2 regions of the Collinsella sp. AF14-35 genome follow, and region 1 is predicted to be linked to the other one. Evidence: riboswitches for the same ligand, from Rfam matches in the RefSeq annotation. Region 1 holds a riboswitch; the other holds the start of a gene.

Evidence for each region. Region 1 has a riboswitch for thiamine pyrophosphate ahead of thiC (phosphomethylpyrimidine synthase ThiC). Riboswitches for the same ligand answer to the same signal wherever they lie in the genome.
Region 2: it holds a riboswitch for thiamine pyrophosphate, as region 1 does, so the genes downstream of both, thiM (hydroxyethylthiazole kinase) here and thiC (phosphomethylpyrimidine synthase ThiC) in region 1, are expected to answer to the same signal.

What each region holds. Positions count from the first base shown of each region.
Region 1 is NZ_QRZD01000006.1:35,818-50,327, reverse strand. Features, by position in the region: gene DWW12_RS09815 (hypothetical protein) at 1-133, opposite strand, end outside; gene DWW12_RS03365 (argininosuccinate synthase) at 366-1,592, opposite strand; gene DWW12_RS03360 (Cof-type HAD-IIB family hydrolase) at 2,146-2,973, shown strand; gene polA (DNA polymerase I) at 3,249-5,999, opposite strand; gene DWW12_RS03350 (aminopeptidase) at 6,166-7,563, shown strand; gene DWW12_RS03345 (YaaA family protein) at 7,691-8,500, shown strand; gene DWW12_RS03340 (hypothetical protein) at 8,541-9,062, opposite strand; TPP riboswitch at 9,126-9,241, shown strand; gene thiC (phosphomethylpyrimidine synthase ThiC) at 9,234-10,568, shown strand; gene thiD (bifunctional hydroxymethylpyrimidine kinase/phosphomethylpyrimidine kinase) at 10,747-11,577, shown strand; gene DWW12_RS03325 (SGNH/GDSL hydrolase family protein) at 11,918-12,577, opposite strand; gene DWW12_RS03320 (TIGR02452 family protein) at 12,656-13,789, opposite strand; gene DWW12_RS03315 (Bax inhibitor-1 family protein) at 13,930-14,510, opposite strand, start outside.
Region 2 is NZ_QRZD01000004.1:10,607-25,116, reverse strand. Features, by position in the region: gene DWW12_RS02295 (patatin family protein) at 1-584, shown strand, start outside; gene DWW12_RS02290 (thiamine phosphate synthase) at 808-1,503, opposite strand; gene DWW12_RS02285 (thiamine-binding protein) at 1,500-1,841, opposite strand; gene thiM (hydroxyethylthiazole kinase) at 1,845-2,684, opposite strand; TPP riboswitch at 2,736-2,846, opposite strand; gene DWW12_RS02275 (HAD-IIB family hydrolase) at 3,010-3,918, shown strand; gene DWW12_RS02270 (LysR family transcriptional regulator) at 3,929-4,825, shown strand; gene DWW12_RS02265 (5-methyltetrahydropteroyltriglutamate--homocysteine S-methyltransferase) at 4,981-6,114, shown strand; gene DWW12_RS02260 (uracil-xanthine permease family protein) at 6,237-7,571, shown strand; gene DWW12_RS02255 (alpha/beta hydrolase) at 7,633-8,298, opposite strand; gene DWW12_RS02250 (hypothetical protein) at 8,506-10,260, opposite strand; gene DWW12_RS02245 (carbohydrate-binding domain-containing protein) at 10,532-12,304, opposite strand; gene DWW12_RS02240 (NCS2 family permease) at 12,512-13,825, opposite strand; gene DWW12_RS02235 (peptide deformylase) at 14,019-14,438, shown strand.

The sequences.
Region 1 (14,510 bases):
CCAACGTCTCCCTCCGGATGTTGCCCTGCGAACCATCGATCCAGGCCTTCAGGCTCATGGGAACGTCCTCGACCTTTGCAGCATCGAACTCGGGTGCAAGGGCAAGTAAAGCATGCGCGATAGCATTGAGCATAATGGATACTCCTCATATATATAGGCACAGAGCCGCCAAATTGATAGAAGGAGCCCCGCCGGACAACCCCGGCGGGGCTCGGACTCAGCCGCAGACGCGGCATCATATATGCGGGCGGTACGTAGGGGCCACCGATGTTAAGAAGTGTCAGCAAGCATAACGAAAGGTAGGGACCCCGTGCGCCCGTTATGTATCACGCGGATGGGCCGCGCGGATACCAAAGAAAGGGCCTTTAAGCCTGGGCGGCAGCAGAGCTGGGACCCTGGACCTTAGCCCACGTCTTGAGCGACAGCGTATCGATCTCGATAAAGCCGGCGCTGGCCTTCTCGTCAAACGTGGTGTCGCGGTCGTAGGTAGCCAGACCGTAGTCGTAGAGGCTGAAGGGGCTCTTGCGGCCGACGACATGGCAGTTGCCCTTAAAGAACTTCAGACGGACGGTACCGGTCACGAACTTCTGGGTATCGGCCATAAAGGCGTCGAGCGCGTTTTTGAGTGGGCTGTACCACTGGCCGTTGTACACGGCGGTAGCCCAATCCTGTTCGAGCTTAATCTTAGTCTTGAGCAGGTCGCCCTCGACACAGATGTCCTCAAGCGCCTTGTGGGCGGTGATGAGCGTCAGGGCGCCGGGAACCTCGTAGCACTCGCGGCTCTTGAGGCCCACCAGACGATCCTCGACCAGGTCCAGACGACCAAAGCCGTTGTCGCCGGAGATCTTGTTGAGGGCGATGACGATCTCAGAGAGCTTCATCTTCTTGCCGTCGACGGCGACGGGCTTGCCGGCCTCAAACTCAATCTCGGTATACGTCGGGGTGTCGGGCGTGTCCTCGGGATTCTTGGTCATAACCCAGGCGTCGTCGAGCGGCTCGTTCCAGGGATCCTCCAGGTGGCCGCACTCAATGGCACGACCCCACAGGTTGTCGTCGATGGAATAGGGGTTGTCGTTGGCACCCTCGGGAACCGGCACGTTGTGGGCGTGGGCATAGGCGACCTCGTCGGGACGGCACTTCAAATCCCACTCGCGAACCGGGGCGATAACCTTCAGCTCGGGGTCGAGGGCCTTGACGGCAGCCTCAAAACGAACCTGGTCGTTACCCTTGCCGGTGCAGCCGTGGGCGACGTAGGTCGCGCCAAACTCATGAGCGGCCTCGACAAGCTTCTTGGCGAGCAGCGGGCGAGACAGGGCGGAGAGCAGCGGGTACTTGTTCTCGTACATGGAGTTGGCAGCGATGGCCTTGGTCAGGAACTCATCGGAGAACTCGTCGCGCAGGTCGAGCACCTGACAATCGAGAACGCCCAGGTCGAGAGCCTTCTGCTTCTTGGCATCCAGGCTGGTCTCCTCCTGGCCCACATTGCCGCAGACACAAACGACATCGAGATTCTTCTCGTCCTGGAGCCACTTGACACATACGGATGTATCAAGACCACCGGAATATGCGAGAACGACTTTTTCCTTGCTCATGGCTGTTTCCTTTCGCCCTTGGTAGCTAGTTAGAACATCGGTCAGTTGCAAGTCATTTCGAGGTCAAAACCGTGCAATATCAGGTTAAAAAGCAAAAATCAGCACATACATGCCCTAGAAACATGCAGCAATGTCGTGCTAAAACCCAACGACCTCAAAATGACTCTGTTGAGGCAATTCGCCCCATGCGAACAGAGACGATTGTTATCGTCGTCGGGAAATTGCGCGCTGGCGTCGGATGGCATTGTCTGCAGTGATGATAATCTTTACGAACTGCATCTGCCTCTCCTTTCACGTATCGCCGGGCGCAATTCAAATATCGCAAACGGTACCTTTTGCTCGGTAAGCGGCTGTTTTCCCGTCTCCGTTTTCGATGGTCGCTATATTACGCTAAAGTGCACACGGCACAAGCGACAAATCCAAATTTCTGAAAAGTTTTTTCATTACTTTGTGAATCATGCTGCAATTACGCGTCAACCCTGCGAAAATACGCTCGATTACCAACCGGAGGGTTATTCCGCCCGAAACAATTTAGAAACGGAAAGGCGCTTTTATGCAAACTTACGAATCGGACGCCGCTATCGGCAACATCAAGATCCTTGCCGTCGACATGGACAAAACGTTGCTGACCGACGAGCGTGTGCTGCCCCAGGGCCTCGATGAGCGCCTGGAAAAGCTCGCCGAGGCTGGCATCGTGTTCTGCCCCGCCAGCGGACGCCCCGCTCCCAAGCTCGAGGAGATGTTCGAGGACATCAAGGGCCGCATCGCCTTTTGCCCCGATAACGGAGCCTGCGTTATCTACCGTGGCAACTATATCTATAAGAGCACTATCGATGTGGCACTGTATCAGCAGGTGCTTGCGCGCGCCTCGGAGGATTCGCGCGCTGTCCCCGTGCTGTGCTGCTTCGACGAGTTTTACGTGCTTGCCCGCGACCATCAATACCACGACGAGATCAGCGTGTACTACAACACGATCAACTACGTCGATACCTTTGAAGGCCTTGACGCCGAGTCCAACAAGATCTCGATCTTCTTCCCCGACTATGATGCTGAGCCCGCATTTCGCGAGGACTATAACCCCGCATTCTCGGACCAACTCTATGTCACCAATGCCGGCCGCGAGTGGATCGACTTTATGAACCTGGGCGTCGACAAGGGTTCGGGCGTCGCGCACCTGTGCGAGCAGCTCGACATCGACATTGCAGACGCCGCAGCCGTGGGCGATACCTACAACGACATCCCCATGCTCGAGCGCGTCGGGCATAGCTATATCGTGGACAATGCCGAGGAGCATATGAACGCGCACGCCAAGTGGCGCATTCCGAGCAACAACGACGGGGGCGTACTGACGCTCATCGACGCCATCTTGGCAGCTCGTTAGCCGTCCCATCGGGCCTGGCCGGGCGGCACGGGTTAACTTTTCGCTCGGTCAAGTCCTGCGCAAGACGAAAGCCACATTAAGTGGCTTTCTTTGCGTGCGGAATCTACGAAAAGTTAGCCCGTGCCGCCCGGCCAGGCCCTAGGTTTACTTACCTGCCGCCAAGATGGCGTCTTGAGTGTCTAGATACTTAGCTGAATATATTTGGATGAAGGGGGCTCCTTGTTGGCAAGGAGCCCCCTTCTGGTTTTGGTTACTTTGGAGTTGTGGGTGTAACCTTACTTGGCGTCGGCCCAGGTTACTCCGGTTGAAGCTTCGGCGATGAGGGGTACGCGTAGGTCTACGACGTGTTCCATGACGTCGCGTACCATCGCGGTCAAGCGCTCTACCTCGTCCACCGGGCACTCAAAGTCTAGTTCGTCGTGCACTTGCAAGATCATGTGGGCGGCAAAGCCTTCTTCTTCCAAACGACGGCTCACGCGGGCCATCGCAATTTTGATGATGTCGGCGGCGGTACCCTGCATGGGGTGGTTCATGGCCGTGCGCTCACCAAAGCCGCGAAGCTGTGGGTTTTTGGCCTTGAGCTCCGGAATATGGCGACGGCGGCCGTACATGGTCTCGGCGTAGCCCGTCTGCTTGGCGCGCGCCACCACGTTGTCGAGGAACGTGCGCACGCCCGGGTAGGCCTCGTAGTAACGGTCGATCATGCCACGCGCCTCGGCCATCGAGATATGCAGCGACTGCGACAGGCCATAGGCCTGCTGGCCGTACACAATGCCAAAGTTCACGGCCTTGGCGCGGCTGCGCAGGTCGGGTGTCACCTCGGACACCGGCACGCCAAATACGCGCGCGGCCGTCTCGGCATGGAAGTCCTCGCCCTCGTTAAAGGCGCGCACCAGGTGCTCGTCACCCGAAAGATGCGCCAGCAGACGCAGCTCGATCTGCGAGTAGTCCACCGCCAAAAAGACGCTGCCCTCGCCTGCCGAAAACGCCGTCTTGACGGTGCGACCCAGCTCAGAGCGCGTCGGGATGTTCTGCAGGTTCGGGTCGCTCGAGGACAGACGACCCGTCGCCGTGATGGTCTGATTGTACGTGGTGTGCACGCGGCCGTCACCACGGCGCAGCGGGCCCAGCGTGTCCAGATAGGTGGACTTGATCTTGGACTTCTCACGCCAGTCCAAGATCAAACGCACGATTTCGTGGTCGCGGGCAAGATCACTCAGTACCTTGGCATTGGTCGAATAGTAGCCGCGCTTGGTCTTTTTGAGACCCTTGGTCGGAAGGCCCATCACATCAAAGAGCACATGCGAGAGCTGCATGGGGCTGCCGATGTTAAAGGTCTCGTCACCGGCAAGGTTGCGAATGCTTCGCTCGACCTCGGTGATCTGGGTCGCCAGGCCCTCGGACAGGCTGCGCAGCCGATCGGGATCCACGAGCATGCCCGCGCGCTCCATCTTGGCAAGCACCGGCACAAGCGGCATCTCGATGCCGTCGAACACGTTGGCGGCGTTCTCACGGGCCATGCGATCGCGCAGCGGCGACACGAGCGTCAGCGTCAAGGCAGCCGTGCGAGCGGCGGGCACAGGAGCGTCCTCGCCGGCACCCTCTGCACCGCGCGCCGCAGGCAGCGCCATCTGCAGATAGGTATCGGCCAAATACGCCTCATCAAACTCGGAGCGGTCGGAATCCAGCAGGTAGGCGGCGACCACGGTATCGAAGATGCACGTAGAATCGACGGCCAGCGGATCCATGAGCTCGGGCTCAGAAGAATCAATGGGCGAAAGCTCATGCAGCAGCGCCTTCATATCCGGGCTCGCCACGCGGCCCTCCATAAACAAGCGCGCGAGCACACCGGCGATCACGCCGTGGGCAAAGTTGAACCCATCAACGGCAGCGGCCACGCCACCGTCGCCCTCCTCAAGCGCAAGCAGCCCCTTGGACGTCGCCAGCCACAGCGTGCGTGTCAGGCCAAAAAGCGCGCCCTCCTCCTTGTCGTCGTCCACCACGGTGGCAATCCACTCGCCTGCCTCGATCGCGCGAGCGATCTCGGCAGCAGCGGCAGCGAGCGCCTCGGCATCGCCGGCGACAACGCGCATAACGGGGGGAATCTCAAACGTGCTGGCAGTGGCCGCAGCCCCACCCTCATCACCGATCAGCGACAAGAAACGGTTCTGCATGGCCGTAATGCCCAGCCCGCCCAGTGCCGCGGACACCTCATAGGCAGAAAACGCCGGGAAAGACGTTTCGTCAAAGTCGAGCTCGACAGGCGCATCGGTGCGAATGGTTGCGACCTTGCGGCTCAGCAGCGCATCGTCGATATGCGCACGCAGGTTCTCGCCCATCTTGCCCTTGACCTCGTCGGCATGCGCGATGACCTCGTCCAGGCTGCCGTACTGCGCGATAAGCGCGCTCGCCTTTTTGGGACCGATGCCCGGCACGCCGGGAATGTTATCCGACGTATCGCCCTTCAGGCCGTAAAAATCGGGCACGAGCGCTGGCGTGATGCCGTGATACAGATCGTCCACGCTCTCGGGCGTCATAATCGCCACGTCGGACAGGCCCTTGCGGGTCGAGACCACGTTGACGTGCTCGGTCACGAGCTGATACATGTCGCGGTCGCCGGTCACCAGCAGCATGTCGCAGCCGGCTTCCTCGCCCAGACGAGCCATGGTACCCAGGATATCGTCGCCTTCCCAGCCCTCGGACTGCAGAATCGGCACGTTGAGCGCCGTGAGCAGCTCCTTAATCATCGGAAACTGCGCGTGCAGATCGGGGTCCATGGGCGGGCGCTGCGCCTTATACTGCGGCAGCATCTCCATGCGCACGCGCGGCTTGCCCTTGTCAAACGCCACGACCACACCGTCGGGGTTAAAGGCGTCGATCATCTTGAGAAACATGTTCAGGAAGCCAAAGATCGCGTTGGTGGGGCGACCGTCCGGCGCGTTCATGGTGGGCGGCACGGCGTGGAAGGCGCGGTGCATGAGCGAGTTGCCGTCAATAACGGCAAAGGTGCGGCGCTTGTCAGACATATTGAATACCTCGCTTTGGGCTGGGCACGGTTTGCTTCCACCAGTTTACACGCTCCCCGCCCCGCGACCACCGCACATCAAGCTCCCCCGCCACCACGCGCCTGCGCGTGATACGATGGCTCACGGTACATCAACCAGCACGATCGATCCGAAAGGAGCCTGCGTCATGGAGCGTCCCTGCGCATGGAAAAAGTACACGCCACAGCAAATCGAGGAGCTCGAGGAGCTTTGCCGCGGCTATAAGCAGTTTTTGAGCGAGAACAAGACCGAGCGCCTGTGCGTCAAGACCGGGATCAAGATGGCCGAGGAGGCGGGATACGTCGACCTGGAGACCGTGATCGCCGAGGGCCGCGCGCTCAAGGCCGGCGACAAGGTGTACGCCGCCAATCACGGCAAGGACCTTATGCTCGTCAACCTTGGCACCGCCCCGCTCGAGCAGGGCTTTAACATCCTGGGCGCCCACGTTGACTCGCCGCGTCTGGACCTCAAGCAGAATCCCGCCTTCGAGGCCGGCGACATGGCCTACCTCGACACGCACTACTATGGCGGCGTCAAGAGCTACCACTGGGTGGCCTCCCCGCTTGCACTCGTGGGCGTCATCTGCAAAAAGGATGGCACCACCGTCGACATCAACATCGGCGACAAGGCAGACGATCCGGTCTTTACCATCTCCGACCTGCTGATTCACCTCTCGAGCGAGCAGATGTCCAAGCCCGCCAAGGACGCCGTCGACGCCGAGATCCTCGACGTGATCGTGGGCGGCCGCCCCGTCAAGTTTGACGAGGACGACAAAGACGCTCCCAAGGAGCCCGTCAAGCAGATGTTCCTGGACATCCTCAAAGAGCAGTACGACGTCGAGGAGGAGGACTTCCTCTCCGCCGAAATCGAGGTCGTGCCCGCCGGCCCCGCCCGCGACATGGGCCTCGACCGCTCCATGATTCTGGGCTATGGCCACGACGATCGCGTCTGCGCTTACCCCTCCATGCTCGCCCAGATCGACGTTGCCAACGTGGAGCGCACGAGCATCACGCTCATCGTCGACAAGGAGGAGATCGGCTCCGTGGGCGCCACCGGCATGACGAGCCGCTTCTTCGAGAACGCCGTCGCCGAGATCATGACGCTTGCCGGCGAGGACAGCCCGCTGGCCCTGCGCCGTGCACTCGCCCACAGCCGCATGCTTTCCTCCGACGTGTCCGCCGGCTTCGACCCGGGCTATGCCGGCAAGTTCGAGACCAAGAACGCAGCCTTTATGGGTCGCGGCCTGTGCTTTAACAAGTACACGGGTAGCCGCGGCAAGGGCGGCTCTAACGACGCCGACGCCGAGTATGTGGCCCTCATCCGCGACATCATGGACGAGGCGGGCGTGGACTTCCAGACCTGCGAGCTCGGCCGCGTCAATGCAGGCGGCGGCGGCACCATCGCCTACATCATGGCCAAGTACGGCATGAACGTCATCGACTCCGGCGTTGCCGTCCTGTCCATGCACGCCCTGTGGGAGGTCGCCAACAAGGCCGACATCTACGAGGCATATCGCGGCTACAAGGCCTTCCTCGAGCGCGCCTAACCAACCCTCGTAAAACGAGCCCAACCAGCCCTTCATAACTTGCGGTGAAATAGTTCCCAAACACGCCTTTTAACAGACGAAACAGGAATTATTCCACCGCAACTTCCTTTTTGGCAGAGGAGAGTCCATGCTGCAGATCATCATTTCGCCCGCCAAGCAGATGCGCGCGGCCCAAGATGCTTTTGAAGTCCTGGGCATTCCACCTTTTGCGCACGAGACGGCTCGCCTCCACCGCGCACTGCTAGATATCGAACGAAATGAAGGCAGCGGCGGCCTGCAAGCGCTATGGAACGTGAGTGACAAACTGCTGGGGCTTTGCCTCAACACCCTGCATGAGTTCGGGTCCATCCTGAAAAACGGCGATCTCGACAATCCCGAACTCGCCCGTCACCTCTCCCCTGCCGTCATGTCCTATCACGGCATTCAATACCAGAGCATGGCGCCCGAGGTCATGGATGCCGCACAGCTCGACTGGCTGCAAGACCATCTATGGATCCTCTCGGGCCTTTACGGATGCGTACGCCCCTTTCATGCCGTTGAACCGTATCGGCTGGAGATGGGCGCGAAGCTTGCCGTCGACGATGCCCAAGACCTCTACGCGTTTTGGGGCGACAAGCTCGCACGGGCCATCGCTCCAGCGGACTCCAACGCTACGATCGTCAACCTCGCCAGTGCGGAATACGCCAAAGCCGTTCTGCCCCGCCTCACCACCGATGTCACGGTCGTCACATGCCTCTTTGGCGAAGGCATCCGCAACGGCAAGCCCATCCAGCGCTCGACCGCCAGCAAAAAGGCGCGCGGCTCCATGGTGCGCTGGATGGCAGAAAACAAGCTCGAAGATGCAAGCGGGCTCACCGCGTTCGACGTTGGCTATCGCCACTTTCCCGAGCTTTCAAATAAAAACACTTTGGTCTTCCTGAACGAACAGGCCTTGTAGGATCACCGTTACTTTTAAATGTGCTGCCTAGGCACGGCGCCTATTCCGCCAAGCCATCGGCCTTTGCAATCTCGCTCGTCGAGCCATCTTGATAGGTAATCTTAACATGCTCCACGTCGGATACCGTAACGCCCGACGGGGGCTCCAGGCGCCATTCCGTCAGCGCGATATCCATCGTCGTGGGCACATCTCCTTGATCTTTGAGCTTCACCGTGAGCGTTTTGAGCGCTGCGTCAAACGTCACGCGTTCGATTTCTTCACCTGGAATGGACCCACCACTCAGCTGCAACTGCACAAACTCATCGCGCGGGTACCAATAATCGCCCGGAACGGCGAGCGTATTGGCATTACCGCCAGTACTCCTCACCGTCATAATCGGTAGGCTATCATCAGCCTCAAATTCCCAGGCAGCGCCGCCGCGACCGCCAAACGTCCAAATACAAAAGGCAATCACCAGCACGGCAAGCACCGCAAAGCCAATCGCGACCAACCCATGGTGCGCACGGCCCTCCTCGGCCGATATGTCCCATTGTGTCTCTCGATATAGATGCTTGTCTTCCATGTTCGCCTCCCCACAGGCACGCTCGTTAGGCCAATCGTACCCATTCGAGCTATACTTGAGCCCATTACATAAACGGGGAGCTTGCAGGACAAGACGGCAGGCTGAGACTGGGCGCGCCCGCCCTGACCCGCAAACCTGATATGGGTAATGCCAACGAAGGGAGCCGTGCCAATGAGCACACAGACCGAGCCCAAGCTCGTCACGCAAATCGACTTCGCCCGCGCCGGGCAGATCACGCCGCAGATGAAGGAAGTCGCCGAGCGAGAGCATCGCGACCCCGAGTACATCCGCGAGCGCGTGGCAGACGGCCGCATCGCCATTCCCGCCAATATCGAGCACATCAAAAAGGGCATGCGCGCCTTTGGCGTCGGTGAGGGCCTGTCCACCAAGGTCAACGTGAACTTGGGCATCTCGGGCGACAAGGCCGATGCCACCGAGGAATGGAAGAAGGTTAAGATTGCCGAGGACTTTGGCGCCGACGCCATCATGGACCTCTCCAACTCGGGCAAGACACGCCAGTTCCGCCAGCAGCTCATCGACGAGACGCCGCTCATGGTGGGCACGGTGCCGATGTACGACGCCATCGGCTACATGGAAAAGCCGCTGGTCAAGCTTACCAAGGACGACCTGCTCGAGGTCGTGCGCGCACATGCCGAGGACGGCGTGGACTTTATGACCATCCACTGCGGCATTAACAAGTCGGTCATCAAGACCTTTAAGGAGACAGGCCGCCTCATGAACATCGTCAGCCGCGGCGGCTCGCTGCTGTTTGGCTGGATGGAGGTCACCGGCAACGAGAACCCCTTCTACGAGTTCTACGACGAGGTGCTCGAGATCTGCCACGAGTACGACGTGACGATCTCGCTCGGCGACTCCTGCCGCCCGGGCTGCCTCTACGACTCCAACGACGCCACCGAGACCGCCGAGATGATCGAGCTGGGCAAGCTGTGCAAGCGCGCCTGGGCAGCCGGCGTCCAAGTCATGGTCGAGGGCCCGGGTCACATGGCGCTCGACGAGATCGCCGCCAACATGAAACTGCAGAAGCGCCTGTGCCACAACGCCCCGTTCTATGTGCTCGGGCCGCTGGTGACCGATATCGGCGTGGGCTACGACCACATCACCGCTGCCATCGGCGGCGCTATCTCCGCCAGCTCCGGTGCCGACTTCCTGTGCTACGTGACACCGGCCGAGCACCTATGCCTGCCTAACGCCCAGGATGTGCTCGACGGCCTCATGGCCACCAAGATCGCCGCACACGCCGCCGATATCGCCAAAAAGGTGCCGCACGCCCGCGACATGGACGACAAGATGGGCCAGGCACGCCGCAAGCTCGACTGGGATGCCATGTGGGAGTGTGCTCTCGACCCGGTCACCGGTAAGAAGCGCTACGAGGAGTCCCCCGCCGCCACCGAGGGCACCTGCACCATGTGTGGCAAGATGTGCGCCGTCCGCACCGTTAACAAGGTGTTCGAAGGCACGACGATCGACCTCGGCATGGAGGACTAACTCGTCACCGGAGCCACAATCGGTAACATGGTGTTCGTCAATTGTTGACGTGTGAACATTTGCTTACATTTGCGTAAAGATTGCATCGCCCGCCCGGGTTCGACATAGAGTCGGCCCGGGCATCTTTATAATGCTGGCTTAAAGACCCATTTGATTCCGACCGAACAAGGGAGCAAACATGGATCGCAGTAAGGTACCTGCCGTTCTATCCATCGCAGGATCCGATTCCAGCGGTGGCGCCGGCATTCAGGCCGACATCAAGACCATCACGGCGCACCGCCTGTATGCCGAGACGGCCATCACCGCCATCACCGCACAAAACACGCTCGGTGTCACCGCCGTGCAGAATATCTCCCCTGATATCGTCGCTGCGCAGATCGACGCCGTATTTGACGATATCCGCCCCAGCGCCGTCAAGATCGGCATGGTTTCCTCTGCCGAGATTATCGAGGTTATCGCCGACCGCCTGAGCGCCTGGAACGCGACAAACGTGGTCGTCGACCCCGTCATGGTAGCCACCTCGGGCGCACGGCTGATTGCCGAAGATGCCGCCGAGGCGCTCACCCGCCGCCTGTTCCCACTAGCAACCGTCATCACGCCCAATATTCCCGAGGCCATGGCCCTGCTTGACTACGAGGTCGACTCCGAGCGCACACAGCAAAATGCTGCCATGCTCCTCACCCGCCGCTTTGGTTGCGCATCCCTCGTTAAGGGTGGGCATCTTGTCAACGAGGCTAACGATGTATTGGCCGAACCCGCGCCACTCGATGACGAGGGCAACCATCTGGGCGATCCGCTCACCACGTGGTTCCGCCACAAGCGCATCGAGACCGACAACACACACGGCACCGGCTGCACGCTTTCGTCCGCCATCGCCTGCGCGCTGGCCCAGGGCATGGAACTTGCCGACGCCATCAACGCCGGCAAGGCCTACCTGACCGGCGCTCTCGCCGCTGGCTTTGACATGGGCAAAGGTTCCGGCCCCGTCAACCACATGTGGCAGTATTAAGATTCACAGCCCAGAGCCACCGCAAAGGGGGCAGGCACCTTTGCGGTGGCTCCCACAAACATCTCGATCTGTAACAGTTAGAGCCCATTTTTCGGCCCACCTGTTACAGATCGAGACATTCAAATTCCGCTGAGAAGATAATCTCAATCTGTAACAGTAACTCGGCAAAATCGACCCTAGATGTTACAGATCGAGACAAACGACCGATATCGACCTAAATAATCTCAATCTGTAACATCTAGCCCGTTTTCGACCTTACAACTGTTACAGATCAAGACAAACAAACGATCCAAAGCCACCGCAAAGGTGCCTGTCCCCTTTGCGGTGGCTTGGGGTCGCGCTACTCACCGAGCATCTCTTGGAGCTTGGCTGCCACGGCATGTCCCAAGCTCTCGTGGCTTTCGGGCATCATATGCAGATAGTCAATATCGCCCGGCTCGGCAAACTCGGCGGCATTCAAAAAGTCGCAGCCAAACTGCTCGGCCACGTGCGCATAGTACTCGCCAAAATGTTCAGATGCCTCGACGGAACGCTCGTCAAAATCGGTCATATATACATCGGCGATCTGCGGCTTGATCTTGATAGGAGCCATCAGCAGGATGCGCGGGCAAGGCGCGGCGTCGGTCCACGGAAACGCGCGGACGGCGCGAATCAGCGCCATGGCGCCACGGGCGATATCGGAAGCTGTCACGTTAAAGACCGTCTTACAGTCGTTGGTGCCCAGCATGATCACAATGGCGTCCAGCGGCTTATGAGCCTCGAGCAGCATCGGAAGCGCGCGAATGCCGTTGAGGTTAGTGTCCAGATGGCACATGTCGTCGCGTACCGTCGTGCGGCCGTTGAGGCCTTCTTCAATTACATGCCAGCCCTCGCCTAAGTCACGTTGGACCACGCCACACCAGCGCACATCCTGCGCATAGCGCACCGCGGTACCGTCGCGCATGCCCGCCGGATCGTAACCATAGGTGTTGCTGTCACCAAAGCACAGAACGTTTTTCATCGTAAGCTCCCCACTCAATAAAAAGCCGACAGGAGCAGCCTCTCCCGTCGGCTCGGTATATCGCATCACGAGCACCGTTTACAGGTACTTGCGCCAGTCGTCGTCATCCTCGTCATCCTCGGCAGCGGCCTGAGCCTGCTCGGCGGCACGGGCGGCTGCGGCGCGGGCGGCAACCTGAGCATAGGACTCCTCGTTTCGCTCGGGGAAGTTTGCCAGCACGTGCTCGAATTTGGCGAAGTCCTCGTCCCAGCGCGTAGAGGGCACGGCAAAGAAGACCTGCTTGACCTTGAAGTCGCCCGATGCGAGCTCCTTGCGGAAGAGCTCGGCCACGGCCTCTGCGTCAAAGCCGTTGTTCTCGCAGCCCCAAGCACCCACTACGAGCTTCTCGCGGCCAAGCTCATCGCAGATAGCAAGCACAAAGCGAATGCGGTCGCGCAGGGCGTCAAGCAAGGCATCGTCGCTCACGCGGTACTCCTGGCGAGCACGCTTGGCGTTGGGTGCAGCGGCGACGATCACGTCGGCATAGGCGTGCACATGCTTGCGCTCGAAGCGCACCGCGGGCACCACCAGCGCACGGTTGCGGTACAGCTCACAGTTGATGTTGCGGCGACGGTTCTCGCCGTACCATTTACGCTGCTTATCGAGGACGTTGTACAGATACGAATCGGCGCACAACGTGGCCTCCTGGCCCAGATAACCCTGAATATATCCACCGCCCGGATTGGTAAACGAGGCAAAGGCGAGCACGGCCATGTCGCAGAACTGCGCATAGCCGCGACCGTTATCGAGGATTGCCTGCGTGGCGGAGGCATCAAGCACAGTGACCTCGGGCAGGACCGGAGCGGGCTCCTCAGCAGGCGCGGACTCAACTTCGGCGATTTCCTCGGCAGGCTCCTCGACGGGCTCGGGCGCCGCCTCGGTCTCGGGCGCTGCCTCGACCTCGGCAGTCTCCGCGTTCTCGACGTCCTCGGCGACCTGCTCTTCGGGGGCCACAGCAGTCTGAACCTTGGCCTTCATCGCCGCGACAAAGCCGGTGGGCATGCCGTCAAACTCGCGAACACCGGCAAGCGAACGCTCGATATCCTTGGCGCAGGCCTCGGACACAGTCATCACATGGCGCTCGGCGGCCTTGGCACGGGCCTCGCGCTTGGGATTGGGCTGACCCGCTCGGTTGGACCTGTGGTTACGGTTCCTGTTGTCGACGTCTGCCATAAGTGGTCACCTTTCCTGTCGCTGCCGCTATCGGCTTTTCTCATCCATGATACCCCGCCGCGCACAAAAAAGACGGCCCCGAAGGACCGCCTTTCGCATCGTTTTACCGTGTCCGGCAGGAAGCATCGCAATGCCGCGCTTTAATCGCGACGGCCGAGGATGTTCAGAATGCGCAAGAACACGTTGATGATGTCCACGAACAGGTTGGATGCCATGAGCACGGCGTTGGGCAGCGTGGGCGGCACCGTCGTGGCAACATAGGTGTCGTAACCGATGAAGCCGGCGAACACCACGATCACGATCAGGTCGGTGATGGACTGCGAAACGCCCATGAACATCAGCACGATCTCGACCAGAATCGTGGCAAACAGGATGCCAAAACCAATGCCATACACACGCTGGAAGAACTTGGGGAAGGTCACGCCCAGCGCACCAAAGACAAAGGTGATGGCGGCCGTGGCGATAAAGGCGGTGTTAATGGTAGGCAGGTCGTAGTTGGCAAGACCAAACGACGCCGTCAGGCCAAAGGTGCTCGCAAAGACCACGTAGCCCACGAGTGACAGGCCCACGGACTGTTTGCTGGCAGCAGCCGACATCATGACCATGCCGACGATGGTCAAAATAAATGAGCCAAAGACCAGCGGCAAAGCGGCGCCGCTCATCATCATGCGCGCAAACGACATGGTGCTCGTAAAGTAAGCACCGGCGCCCATGGCGCAAA
Region 2 (14,510 bases), on a different contig from region 1:
AGGTTCCCATCGAGCGCGATCCCATCGACCTGGAGGCTTATCGTGCCTGCCCCATGCGGTTTACCTGCGTGTGCACCGATCTTAAGACGGGGCGGGCCGTCTACCATGACCTGCCTTACGGTGATGAGCATGATATCGAGTGGATCCGGGCGTCGTCGGCGATTCCCGTGGCAACACGACCCGTTGCCATTGAGGGGCACAAGTACCTGGATGGCGGCGTTGCCGATTCCATTCCCAGCGCATGGCTGTTTGCGCAGGGCTATGACCGCAACGTGGTGGTGCTGACGCAGCCGGCGGGCTTTGTAAAGCAGCCCAATAGCGTGATGCCTATGCTGCGTCGCGTGTATCGTCACTATCCGGAGTTTGTTGCGGCGCTTGAGCACCGGCACGAGGTATATAACGCCACGCTCGACGACCTGGCGCGTCGCGAGGCCGCTGGCGAGATCTTTGTGGTGCGGCCGAGCGAATCGGTGAAGGTGCCGTCGCTGTGCCGCGAGCCCGAGGAACTCGAACGCATCTATCAGATCGGCCGTCGCGATGCGGAGGCGACGCTGCCCGCGCTGGAAGCGTATCTGGCGGGGTAAGGGCTGCTACGGAAAGCGCATCCCGGAATATGCGCTCAGACTGGGATGCGGTTTCCGCGAGGGGGCGGTCGCGGAAACCGCATCCCAAAATTTGCGCTTGGAATGGGATGCGTTTTCCGCTGGCCCTCTATATGGAAAGCGCATCCCAGAATGGACGTCCAAACTGGGATGCGCTTTCCGCTGTTGAAGATATAGGGCTGCGGAGCAGCTGCTCGGCATGAGTCTATGCCTGCTGCCAGGTATCGACGAGCTCCTTGGCTGCGGCGTAGGGGTCGTCGGCACTGCAGACGGCGCTCACCACAAAGAAGCCGTCGACGCCGGTAGTCTTGAGCTGCGGCAGATCGGCCGTTTTGACGCCGCCGCCCACCACGATGGGCACGGGGCTTGCTGCATGGAGGGCAGCCAGGTCCTCAAAGCTCTTGGTGATGATGGAGCCGTCGGCCGCACGTCCGCAGTCGCGCTTGGTTTCGGTCTCGTGGAGCGGGCCTACGCCCAGGTAATCGACCAGGCTCATGTCGGCGGTCTTGACGTACTCGAGCATCTCCTCGCAGCGGGCGGAAAGGCCCACGATGGCATCGGGACCCAGCAGCTTGCGGCAGACCTCGACGGGGATATCGCTCTGGCCCACGTGCACGCCGTCGACGGCGATGCCCTGCTCGCGTGCGGCAAGTACGCAGTCAAGGCGGTCGTCGATCAGCAGCGCGACCTGCCCGGTTTTGCCGGCCTGGGCGATGGCCTGCGCGGCATCGCCCGTCAGTGCGATGATCTCGCGGGCGCTTGCCACCTTGGAACGCACTTGGATGCAGGTAAAGCCGGCGTCGAGCGCCTGAGCCACCACATCGCCCACGGGTCGCCCGAGGGTGTTTTCGGGGCCGAGTACCAGATAGGCAGAGATATCAAGGTTGTCGCGGATGCTCATCGTGCTTCCTCCTGCTTTTTGATCTGAGCTTCCATGCGCTCGAGTTTGCCGGTCATGGTATCGGTAAAACCGGGGCGAATATCGGCTTTGAGCACGACTTCGGTACGGATACCTTTGCTCGCCAACACAAAGGTTGCGTCGCGCACGACCTGCATGACCTCGTCCCAGTCGCCCTCGATCTCGGTGAACATCGAGGTGGTGCGGTTAGGAAGGCCACTCTCGCGAATGACGCGCACGACCTCGGCGACCTCGGCGGATAGCTCGTCACCGGTGCCGCACGGGGCGATGGCCACGGCGACCAGGGTGTTCATGCCGGCATTGGTTGCGGGCTCGGACATGCCTTATGCCTCCTCGAGCTCGAGTTGGTTGTCGGCAATGTCCCGGGCGGTTGCGCGGTAGAGCTCGTCGATAAAGGCGACCTTAAAGCTTGCCGGGGCATCGGCAACGGCGGCGGCACGCGTACCGGCAACGTTGTATACGGCGGTGCCGCAGATGGCCGCCGTAAACGGGTCGGTGGCGCAGGCGTACACGGCCAACACGCCGCCCTGCGAGCAACCGCAGCCGGTGATCTTGGACATGAGCGGGCTGCCGCCGTGGGACTTGGCCACGGTCGTGCCGTCGGTAATCAGGTCGACTTCGCCCGAGACCACTACGGCGCCGCCGGTGTAGCGGGCGAGCGCCGCGGCGGCATCGCGGGCGGCGTCAACCGTATCGGTGGTGTCGACGCCGCGCACGCGGCTCAGATCGGCCGCTTCGCCCTCAAGTCCCCATAGGCCGGCGAGCGCAATGATCTCGGAGGCGTTGCCGCGCACGATGGCGGGCTTGTACTGCTTGAGTTCGCCTACCAGCTGGGTGCGCAGGCTGCCGATGCCCAGGCCCACCGGATCGAGCACCCAGGGCTTGCCGGCGTCGTGTGCCGCCTTGGCCGCGCGGGGAATCGTCTGCTCGTAGATGGGGAAGAGCGTTCCCATGTTCAGATAGATGGCGCCGCCGCCGGCAACGAGCGCCTCGCCCTCGTCGGGCAGATAGACCATGGCGGCCGAACCGCCCACGGCGAGCTGCGCGTTGGCGACAAAGTCAATCGTCACCGTGTTGGTGATGGAGCCGGCCATGGGATTGGTGGCGCGAATCTTCTCCACGGCCTTGACCACATTTTGCTTAAGCTGTTCCGAATCGATCACTGCACATGCCTCCTTGGCATAGAAAAGGGGCGCTGTGCATAGACAGCGCCCCTAAAAAGGCGGCATGCTCCCTACGCCAGCATTAACTGACAGGTTCAAAGGATTGGGCCCTATGCCCTCTCAGCCTTGTGGTTTGCACCGCCGGCACTCCCGCATCGAATCTGTTGTTCCCTATACTAGCGCACCTGCCAATAAGGGACAGGTTTATTTTGGCAGGTAACAACTGGGGCTTTGCGTTTTCCCAGATAAAACCTGCCAATATAAACCTGTCTCTTTTTGGCAGGTCGGTACAATAGACGGGATTAAGAATGACCGAGGGGGCCTTATGATTAAACTTGTGCTGACCGATATGGACGATACGCTGATTCCAGCCGGGCATGACGGCGCCAGCGACTACGCCATCGAGGGCATTCATGCCATGCAGGCGGCGGGTCTGCACTTTGGCCCGGTTTCGGGTCGCCAGCCCTCCGCGATGGGCTGGATGTTCCGCAATCGCGCCGAGTGCTTCTCGACCGGCGCGTTCTGCAACGGCCAGGTCATGTTTGTGGACGGCGAGGTGGTAGCCTCGCATGCGACCGACAACGCCGCCCTGATGCGCTTGGCTGACTACTTGGAGCAAGAGACCGACGATACGTATCTGAAGGTCTACGGCCTGGGTGACGACTTTTGGGATAACGATGCCTATTGCGTGACGAGCGACCCCGAGCGCGTGCGCCGCGCCATGGAGTCGGGCGGCAACGCATGGCTCAAGGGCGAAGAGGCCCCGTGCCGTCCTGTCGTCGATGACGCGTCGGTGTTCAAGGCGAATATCTGGAGTGCTCGTTCGCGTGAGGAGCTCGCGGAGCTACGCGAGCGCGTTGCCGCTGAGGTGCCGGAACTCTCGCTTGTGTTTCCCAACAATCGTGTGCGCCTGTTCGACATTCTTCCAGCAGGTTGGGACAAGGGTTGCGCTGCGCTGGAGCTGGCGCGCGCTTTGGACCTGACGTCCGACGAGGTGGCCGTATTTGGCGATTCCGATAACGACCTGCCCATGATCGGTGCCGTCCCCAACTCCGTTGCAGTCGCCAATGCCAACGAGGCCGTCACGGCTGCCGCGCGCTGGCATATCGGCGCTGCGGCAGACGATGCGGTTGCCGGGGCTCTGCATCAGATTGCCGCCTGCGCCGCGACGGGGGAGATGCCGTCGTTTATGCGTCAGATGAGCACGACGGGTTTCGACGTCACGAACGTCTAGGGAGAAAGCCATGAAGCTTCAGCAGCTCAGGTATGTCGTCAAAGTTGCCGAATGCGGCAGCATCACCGAGGCCTCGCGCCGGCTCTTTGTGTCGCAGCCTTCGATTACCGCGTCGATTCGCGATCTCGAAAACGAGATGGGTGTGCACATCTTTGAGCGCACCAACAAGGGCGTCATTGTGTCCGAGGAAGGCGAGACCTTCTTAGGCTACGCGCGCCAGGTGCTCGACCAGGCGGATCTGCTCGAAGGCAAGTACAAGGGCGAGTCCGAGCAGGTGCCGCACTTTAGTGTGAGCTGCCAGCATTATTCCTTTGCCGTTAACGCGTTTGTTGACGTGATCCGCGAGTTCGATGCCGCACGTTACGACTTCACCCTGCGCGAGGAGCAGACTCACGAGATTATCGAGGACGTCGCGCATATGAAAAGCGAACTGGGCATCCTGTACTTATCCGAGCATAACCGCGAGGTTATCGAGCGCATGCTGGCGGCCAACGAGCTCGTATTCGAGGGGCTTTTCTGCGCCACGCCGCATGTCTTCGTCTGTGCCGACCATCCGCTGGCGGCCCGCTCCAGCGTGACGCTCGAGGACTTGGAAGACTACCCGTTCCTGTCCTACGAGCAGGGCAGTTACAACTCGTTTTACTATTCCGAGGAGCTGACCTCGACGTTTGAGCGTCGCAAGAATATCCGCGTGCGCGACCGTGCGACGCTGTTCAATTTGGCCATGGGCCTCAACGGCTACACGGTATGCTCGGGCGTGATCAGCCACGAGCTCAACGGCCCCGGCATTATCTCGATTCCGCTCGATGTGGATGAGTACATGGAGATCGGCATCATCACGCGCAAGAACACGACGCTTACGCGCTACGGTCAAGCCTATATCGACGCGATCCGTCAGCATATCTAGACTGCTGCGTCCTGCACAGGTCAAATCTCTTCATGGCAGTCCCAACTGATATAGGAAGCATCTATATCAAACTGTTATAAACGTATATTTTACGATGGCTATATGAGCGCTCATACTCTGTTCCAGTAAAGCAACCAATGCAAAGGGAGATATCTATGAGCACTTCAATTCAACCGAACGCGCCGTTTCGCGCTGATATCGTCGGCAGCTTTCTTCGTCCGCAGGCCGTAAAGGATGCCCGCGCTGCCTATGCGGCAGGCGCGCTTGATGCCGAGGGGCTTAAGGCCGTCGAGGATGAGGCTATTCGCGACCTGGTGGACAAGCAAAAGGCCGCTGGCCTGCAGGTGATTACCGATGGCGAGTTTCGTCGCAGTTACTGGCACCTCGACTTTATGTGGGGGCTCAACGGCATTGAACGCCGCACCTCGCGTACGGGCTATATGTTCCACGACGAGGAGACCACGGCTGACACCGCCGTGGTGACCGGCCCCATCAGCGGCGAGAACCACCCCTTCGTCGAGCACTTTAAGTTTGTCAAGGCGCTCGAGGGGGATGGCCACGTTGCACGCCAGACCATTCCGGCGCCGATCCAGACGTTCTCGGAGGTTACGCTCGACCGCTGCGATGGCCAGCAGGAGAGCCTGCGCGCTGTCTATAAGACCGATGAGGAACTTGCCGACGCAATTGCAGCCGCTTATCGCACGGTGATCGCCGACCTGTACGCAGCGGGTTGCCGCAACATCCAGTTTGATGACTGCACCTGGGGCATCTATTGCGATACCGACTTTGTGTCCAAGACTGGCATGAGCCCGGTTGACCTGCAAAAGGTGAGCGAGCTGGGCGTGGCGCTCAACAACGCCGCCATCGAGGGCAAGCCCGACGACCTCGTCATTAACACGCACGTGTGCCGCGGCAACTACCACTCTACCTATGCTTTCGAGGGCGGCTATGACCCCATCGCGCCGTACCTGTTTGCACATGAGGATGTCGACGCATTCTACCTGGAGTTCGATACGCCGCGCGCCGGCGGTTTTGAGCCGCTCGGCTACGTTGCCCCGGGCAAGAAGGTCGTGCTGGGCTTGGTGACCACCAAGGCCGCAGAGCTCGAGGACGAGGACGTTATCGTTGAGCGCATCCGCGAAGCCGCAAAGTACGTGCCGCTCGAGAACCTGTATCTGTCTCCCCAGTGCGGCTTTGCCAGCTGCGAGATTGGCAACAAGCTGACCGAGGACGAGCAGTGGGCAAAGATCGCCCTGGTCAAACGCATCGCCGAGCGCATCTGGAAGTAGTGCTGCCGTTCGCAGGGGCGTCGTGGTCGGAGCGGCATGCATCGCGTACAATGGTTCGGATCGTATCGTTCGGGCAGGTAATCCGATATGCCCGGGCGCCCTTCCATTATGAAAGGACATCCATGTCCCAATCCTCGACGCCCGCCGTCGCCGATGCCATCTACGATGCGTCGTCGCTCGGTCGCCCGCGCATGTTCCTACTCGGTCTGCAGCATCTATTCGCGATGTTCGGTGCCACGGTGCTCGTACCCGTGCTCACCGGTCTCTCGGTGTCGGCGACCCTTTTGTTTGCCGGCCTGGGCACGCTGCTCTTCCACTTCCTATCGCGCGGCAAGGTGCCAGCGTTTTTGGGATCTTCGTTTGCCTTTATCGCGGGCTATGCCGCCATCGCGCCCAACGGCGAGGCCGAGCTTTTGCCCTACGCCTGCCTAGGTGTAGCCTGTGCCGGCCTGCTCTATCCGGTGCTGGCGGCCCTGTTTCGCGCGTTTGGTGCCAAGCGCGTTATGCGCTTCTTCCCGCCGGTAGTGACTGGCCCCATCGTCATTTCCATCGGCCTGATCTTGGCAAGCTCTGCCATCGCCAACTGCCAGACCAATTGGCTTGTTGCCGTTGTCGCTGTGGCGGTGATCGTCATCTGCAACATCTGGGGCCGTGGCATGGTCAAGATCGTGCCGATTCTGCTGGGCGTTGTGGTGAGCTATGCCGTTGCGACTGCGCTCGGCGAGGTTGATTTCTCGGGCGTTGCCGCCGCTCCGTGGGTCGGTCTGCCCATCGTGTGGGACAACACCGTGTTTGCACTCTTTGGGCCGCAGTTCGATAGCGGTCTTGCCATGACGGCCATCATCACCATTATGCCGCTGGCATTTGCGACCATGATCGAGCATGTCGGTGATATCTCGGCTATCGGCTCCACCTGCGAGCGTAACTACATCGCCGATCCTGGCCTGCATCGCACGCTGCTTGGCGACGGCCTGGCGACCATTCTCGCATCGCTCTTTGGCGCTCCGGCTAACACCACCTATGGCGAGAACACCGGTGTGCTTGCCCTAACGCGTGTGTTTGACCCGCGCGTGATTCGCATTGCCGCATGTTGTGCCATTGTGCTCTCGTTCTGCCCCAAGTTCGCGGCTGTCATTGCGGCCATGCCGGCGTGTGTAATCGGCGGTGTGTCGCTCGTGCTCTATGGCATGATCAGCGCCGTGGGCGTTCGCAACCTCATCGAGAACCAGGTCGATTTCCAAAATAACCGCAACGTGCTGGTGGCCGCCCTGGTGCTCGTGCTTTCGCTCGGCATTGCGTACAGCACCGCCGGCGCCATCGTGCTGGAATTGGGCGGCGTGACGATTTCGCTTTCCGGTCTTGCCGTGGGCTCGCTGGTGGGCATTGTGCTCAACGCCATCCTGCCGGGTAACGACTTTGAGTTTGATGTCTCCGAGCTTGAGGAGGCTGCTGAGTAGCAGCTGTGTTCAGCTAAAACAAGATATGGTGCCCATGCGTATATGCGCGTGGACACCATTTTTAATGCGTCAGTATCCAGTGGATGCCGCGGGCCATGCGCAAGTCGGTCTGGGAAAAGTGATTGCCGGGGTTGAGCTCCAGCGTCGTGGGAATACCACGTTCGCCGAGCAGCTTTTCCATTGCGCGCGTGTCGTCGAGCACATGCCGCATCATGCGGTTGGGCGTCTTGGTCTCTTTTTTGCCGAGCGACAGATAGACGGCTTGCGGGCTGCCGGCAAAAGGGGCCGTGCTGGCACGGTCGACAAAGTCGGGAAACCATAGCGACCCCGATGCGCTCGCGGCGCGGTCAAAGGCGTCGGTTTGCCAGAGGGACCAGAGTGCGAAGAGGCCCGCGAGCGAGTAACCGGCAATGCCGCGCCAGGTGGGCGGCTGAGGAAGCGACGACTCGACCTGGGGGATTATCTGATTCAGCAGCTCATCAAGAAAATCGGCAGCTTGGCCGCCGAAAGGCTCGGCATCGCGTACGGTCCCGTCGCATGCCCAGGGGCTCAGCTCGCGATTCCAATCGAGCCCGCCAATGGTGACGAGGGCGAATGGCGGACAGTCGAGCTCTCGGCAGCGTTCATAAACCTCCGTGCCGTCGCCCATGACCACGGGAAGATAGATGACTGGTGCGCTTTCGGCATGCTGTGCATGAACGGTTATCTGCTTTTGATGCGCTTCCATGACGGGCTTCTCTCGGCGTTGTGATATCGACGGCCCCCATTGTCGCACGCCGGCTCATGCAGGTTGGGCTAGACCAAAGACAATCTCGTGCATACCCTGCGGACACATATGGAAAACGCCACCGCCGGAGGGGAGCTCGGCGGTGGCGTTGTTAAACGGTGCTGGGGCTCGGGGCCTTCGCGGGAGCTGCCATGTGCGCAGAGGCGTCTAAGAGCGCTTACGGCTCGCCATGGTGCCTGCGGCGATAGCGGCTGTTCCCGCAAGGACGGTTGCCACGATGGCCGCACCCGAGGTGTCGCCGGTTGCCGCGAGCACGCCGGTAGTCTTGGCTTTCGTGGTTGAAGCCGCAACGGCCTTGGTCGGCTTTGAGCCCTCAGGCTTGGGGTTTTGCTTGGTCTCGTCGGGCTTGGGGTCTTCCGGCTTGGCTACCTCGGGAGGTGCGATGGTCGTGCTTTTGGCGACTGCTTTGATATAGAGGGAGTCGACCGTGGCGTCGCCCGTGCCGATGGCTTGGCCTGCCTCGTAGATGCCGTCACGGAGCTTGTGATAGTCAATGACCTTGCCGCCTTCGGGCGTCTGGATGGCGGCGTTCTCAATCTTGATGGTGCCGATTGTCTTGCCGTCAGCGCTCATGGCACGGGCAAAGATTGCCGCTGTATATCCTTCGGCCGTTACCTTGCTGCGGGTGATCGAGATGACTGCGGGTGTGACGCCCTCGCTGGTCTGGGCGATGATGCCGATGTTCTCGCCTTGGGGTTCGCGCCTCGTCTCGCCATCTTGGTTTTCGCTGTAGGGGATGGGGCCGTCGCCGTTCTCGACATAGCGGGCTATGGCCTTGACAACGGAGTCGCTGATGTAGATGTGGCCACCCTTCTCGTTGGGTCGATCGTTTCTGGTGGAGAATGCAGCCGAAACCTCGCCTTCCGCAGACGCGTCCACGGTGGAGCCGTTCTTGACGACGATGTCGTCCTGGTAGGTGAAGAGGGCGATGGCGCCACCGTATCTGCCTTTACCTGCACGGACCGTCACGTTTGCATGATCGAGGGTGATGCCCTTGTGGGCATAGACGCCATATTCAACACCGTTTACGTTGAGGGAGGCGTTTGTGGCTGCGAGGCTGCCCTTGGCCTCGACGGCAGCGTCTTTCTCGGAGCTTGCCTTGACCTGGCTGCCGTCCGAGATGTTGATATTGCCGCCGCTCCAAAGGGCCTCACCATCAGCTGAGCTTGCCTCGACCGTCCCGCCACCCTTGATGGTGAGGTTCTTGTCGGTTCCAATACCCTTGTCCTCGGTAGCCCTGGCGGTGACGGCTCCGCTGTCGTCAATCGTGATATTGCCGTTTGCCCTGATGCCATCCGATGCACCCGTGGCGTTGACGTTGCCCGAACCTTTGATAGCGAGATCACCCCCGGCATTGATGGCATCAAACCCAGTGCTCGTGGCGTTGACGGATCCGGCTCCGTCGATGTTGATATTACCCGTGGAGAGGATAGCGTCCTCAGTAGATGTCACGCTGAGCGTGCTGCCCGCGTCGCCTTGGATATTGAGCTCGGCATTCTCGTTAGTGCCATGAGAAACGTTGATGCTTTCGATCCATTCGGCAGTGACGATGTTGGTTCCTGAGTAATTCACGTTGAGCTTGCCTGCGGCCTGGATCTCGCCGCCGTTATAGTTGTTGAGCTTCAAGTCGTCGGCGCCGTCCCACGACCAGGTACCGGCTTCGTCGCTCGCCGCGGTGTTGTACTTGTTGCCGCCGACCTTGACCCATTCCGCTGCGAGCGAGACGCTCGGCATGAGCAGCGAGCTCACCGTGAGCGCGCATACGGCTCCCACGACGATGCGGCGCGTCACGCGGCGCCAGCTGCCGTGCGCGAGTCTTATGCGACGGCGAACGTCGGGTTCGGCAACATGGGTTCCGGCGGTAGTGTCATTGCGTTTGGGGGTCGTGAACAAGGCTGCCATGGTTGCTCCCGTTCTCATAGGGCCTATACGACTAGATTCAGCGTATCTGCTGGATGTTGCCGGCGGTAGTGCCGTTTGGAGGGCAAAATGGCCAAAATGGGGGAGAAATAGGCCGCACGCCGGCGCAGGGATCGGCGCTAAAAGAAAAGCGCGGGGCCGCATGGCGACTCCGCGCTTTATTGTTCAGCTTTTGCAGCCTTGCCCTCACGCTACGAAGAAGTAGACGAGGAAGGCAAGGGCCGTGATCCACCCGTCCTGTGCGAAAAAGTGTTTACGAGCGTTTGCGACTCGCCAGGGCGCCTGTGACGATAGCGGCCGTTCCTACAAGGGCGGTCGCTATGATGGCCGCGCTCGAGGTGTCGCCGGTTGCGGCGAGGATGCCGGTGGTTTTGGCTCCCGCGGTTGCAGCCGCAACGGTCTTGGTCGTCTTCGTGCCCTCGGACTTGGAACCCTCGGGCTTGGTCTCGCCTGGCTTCTCCTCGGGTTTGATCTCCTCGGGAGGCACGATGACCGTGCTCTTGGCGACAGCTGCATCGTAGGGGGAGTCAATCGTGGCATCGCCCGTGCCGATGGTCTGCCCCGCCTCGTAGACGATGCCGTCGCTGAGCTCTTCCTTGTTGCGATAGTCAATGACTTTGCCGCCTGCAGGCGTCTGGATGATGGCGTCCTTGATTTCGATGGTGCCGATCGCCTTGCCGTCCGCGCTCATGGCAAGGGCGAAGATAGCCGCCGTGTCTCCCTCGGCCGTGACCTTGCTGCGGACGATCGAGATGGTCGCGGGCGTGATGCCCTTCTCGGTCTGCGCGAAGATGCCGATGTTCAGGCCCTCGGACTCAGGGATGATTTCGTCGTTTTGGTCTCCACTGTAGTGGTCGGGGCCGTCGCCGCCGGTCTCGGCATAGCGGGCTATGGCCTTGACAACGGAGTCGCTGATGTAGATATGGCCACCCGCTTCGTCGGAGTAGAAATTACTGGTGGAGATTGCAACCGAGAACCTGCCTTCTGCGAGCGCATCCACAGTCGAGCCGTTCTTGATGACGATGTCGTCCTCATCGGTGAAGAGTGCGCTGGCTTCCCCGCCATCTGAGCTTGCGCGGACCGTCACGGTCGCGCCATCGAGCGTGATGCCCTTGTAGACATAGATGCCATACCCAACGCCACTTGCGTTGAGGGAAGCGTTCGTGACCGTGAGGCTGTTTTTACCGTCGATGGCGGCGTCTTCCTCGGAGCTTGCCTTGACCTGGCTGCCACCCGAGATCTCGATGTTGCCGTCGGCCCAAATCGCATTGTCTTTGATAGAGCTTGCCTCTACCTTGCCGCCGCCCTTTATGATGAGGTTCTCGTTAGCATCGATACTCTGATCGTCGGTGGCCTTGGCGGTGACGGTTCCGCTGTTGTCGATCGTGATGTTGCCGTCGGCCCTGACGCCATCAGAATCGCCCGTGGCGTTAACGTTTCCCGAGCCCTTGATGGTGACATCGCCCCCGGCATCGATGGCATCGTGCTCGGTGCTCGTGGCGTTGACAGTGCCAGCGCCGTCGATGTTGATGTTGCCGACGGAAGTGATGGCGTCACGAGAAGAGGTCACGTTGAGCGTGCTGGACGCGTCGCCCTGAATATTAAGCTCGGCGTTCTCGTTCGCGCCATCCTTAACCTTGATGCCGCGGCCGTTGTCGTTAGTGACGGTGTTGTTGCCCTCGTAGCTCACGTTGAGCTTGCCCGCTGCCTCGATCGCGCCGCCGTTATAGCCGTTGAGCTTCATGTCGTCGGCACCGTCCCATGACCAGGTGCCGGCGGCGTCGCCCGCCGCAGTGCCGGCGTTGTACTGGGCGCCGCCGACGTTGACCCACTCCGCCGCGAGCGAGACGCTCGGCATGAGCAGCGAGCTTACCGTAAGCGCGCATACGGCGCCTACAACGATGCGGCGCGTCACGCGGCGCCAGCTGCCGTGTGCGAGCAACGTGCGACGGCGCACGTCGGGCTCGATAAAATGGGCTCCAGAGGTTTTGTCATTGCGCTTGGGGGTCGTGAACAAGGCGGCCATGGTTACTCCCATCCTCATAGGGCCTATGCGATTACGCCCAGCATATCTGCAGGATGTAGCCGGCGGTAGTGCCGTTTGGAGGGCAAAATGTCCAAAACTTGGGAAGCAATACATCGCGCATCCGTGCGTTGCCTGGGCTTAAAAGAAAAGCGCGGAGCCGCTCGATGCGACTCCGCGCTTTGGTGTTCTGCTTTGGCAGCTTTGCCGTTACGCTACGAAGAAGTAGACGAGGAAGGCAAGGGCTGCGATCCACATGAGCGGCTTGATCTTGGAGGCCTCGCCCTTAAAGAGCGCGACGATCACGTAGGCGATAAAGCCCAGGCCAATGCCGGCGGAGATGGAGTAGGTGAAGGGCACGCCGGCGACAATCATGAACGCCGGGAAGCCCTGCGACACGTCGGACCAGTCGATCTCGGAGGCCTCGCTCATCATGAGGTAGCCGACGTAGACCAGAGCACCGCAGGTGGCGGCACTGGAAACGATGGTGACGATGGGGGAGAAGAACGCGGCGAGAATGAACAGCACGCCGGTGGTGACGGAGGTGAGGCCCGTGCGACCACCGTCGGCAGCGCCAGAGGTGGACTCGACGAAGGTAGTGATGGAGGAGACGCCCATAAAGCCACCGGCAGCAGCGGCCACGGAGTCGACGACCAGGATGGGACGGATGTCCTCGACATTGCCGTCCTCGGTCAAGAACTCGCCCTGCTTGGCGACGGCCATCGCGGTGCCCATGGTGTCGAAGAAGTCGCTCATGAGCAGCGAGAAGGCAACGACGAGCAGCATCGGGTCGGTCAGGACCTTCACGATGGCAAGGTTGCCGTCGGCAGTGCTGGCAAACGGGGCGCCGAAGGTCGAGAAGTCGAGCGGTGCGATGAGGCCCTCGGGCGCATGGGTGACGCCCAGCGGGATTCCGGCGATAACGGCGACGATGATGCCGATGAGCAGCGAGCCCGGCACGTTGCGGGAAGCTAGGGCAACCGTCACGACGATGGAGATGATGCCGACGATAAAGGTGGGGGAGGCGATGTCGCCCAGGCCGACGAGCGTACCGGCGCCAGCGGTGATGATGCCGGCGTCGCACAGGCCGATCATGGCGATAAACAGGCCCAGACCCACCGAGATGGCGTGGCGCAGGACCACGGGGATGGCGTCCATGATGGCCTCGCGCAGGCCGCAAAGGACGAGCAGCAAGATGACGACGCCCTCGAGGAAGATAACGCTCATGGCCACGTGCCAGTCGCCGCCGCACATGGTGGTGGCGATGCCCGCAATCATGGCGTTGATGCCCAGACCCGACGCACAGGCGAGCGGGCGGTTGGCGAAGATGCCCATGCAGATGGTCATGATGCCGGCGCCCAGGCAGGTGGCGCAGGCGAGCGCTCCCGCATCGATGCCAGCGCCCGAGAGCACTGCGGGGTTGACGGCGATGATGTAGGCCATCGCCAGGAATGTTGTCAGTCCAGCGCGAAGTTCGGTCCCGATTGTGGACTTGCGCTCACTGACGTGAAAAAGTTCGTCCATGCATACCCTTTCCTTGTTCGGCCCCGAGTTTAGGCCGATTGACACGAACTCACTTACTATATCGTCTTTACAACCTTGCCGTTCCTCGCATGTTGATGTTCGGCGCTTTGTAACAGACGGACGGTATTTATCGCATGAAAATGTGTGGGTACCGTATACTTAAGCGGTTACAACGACCCCTATGGAGGAACGTATGATTAAAGAGCTTTGCCACGACGAGGCTATCCTGTCCCAGCGTTGCGAGGTTGCGACCGTCGAGGACGAGTCGGTTGCTCAGGACCTGATCGATACCATCAAGTCGCTCGACGATGCCGGCTGCCTTGCCGCTAACCAGATTGGCGTTACCAAGAAGGTCTGCGTCTACCTGGACGACGCCGGCGAGCCCCACGTGCTCTACAACCCCCGTCTGGTGTTTGGCCTGGGCGCCAGCAAGATGGAGGAGAGCTGCCTGACGCACGAGGAGGTCACCAAGTCCACGCGCTATATCAAGTGCAAGGTTGCCTTTGACCAGATCGTCGATGGCAAGATGCGCGAGCGCAAGCAGGACTTTGTCGGCTTCGAGGCGCAGATGATTCAGCATATGATCGATCACTGTCTTGGCAAGCTTGTCTAGGGCGACCACAGCACCGCACTTCGTCGTTTTTGGTCCGGGCGTGACATTGTTGTCATGTCCGGGCTTTTGTGT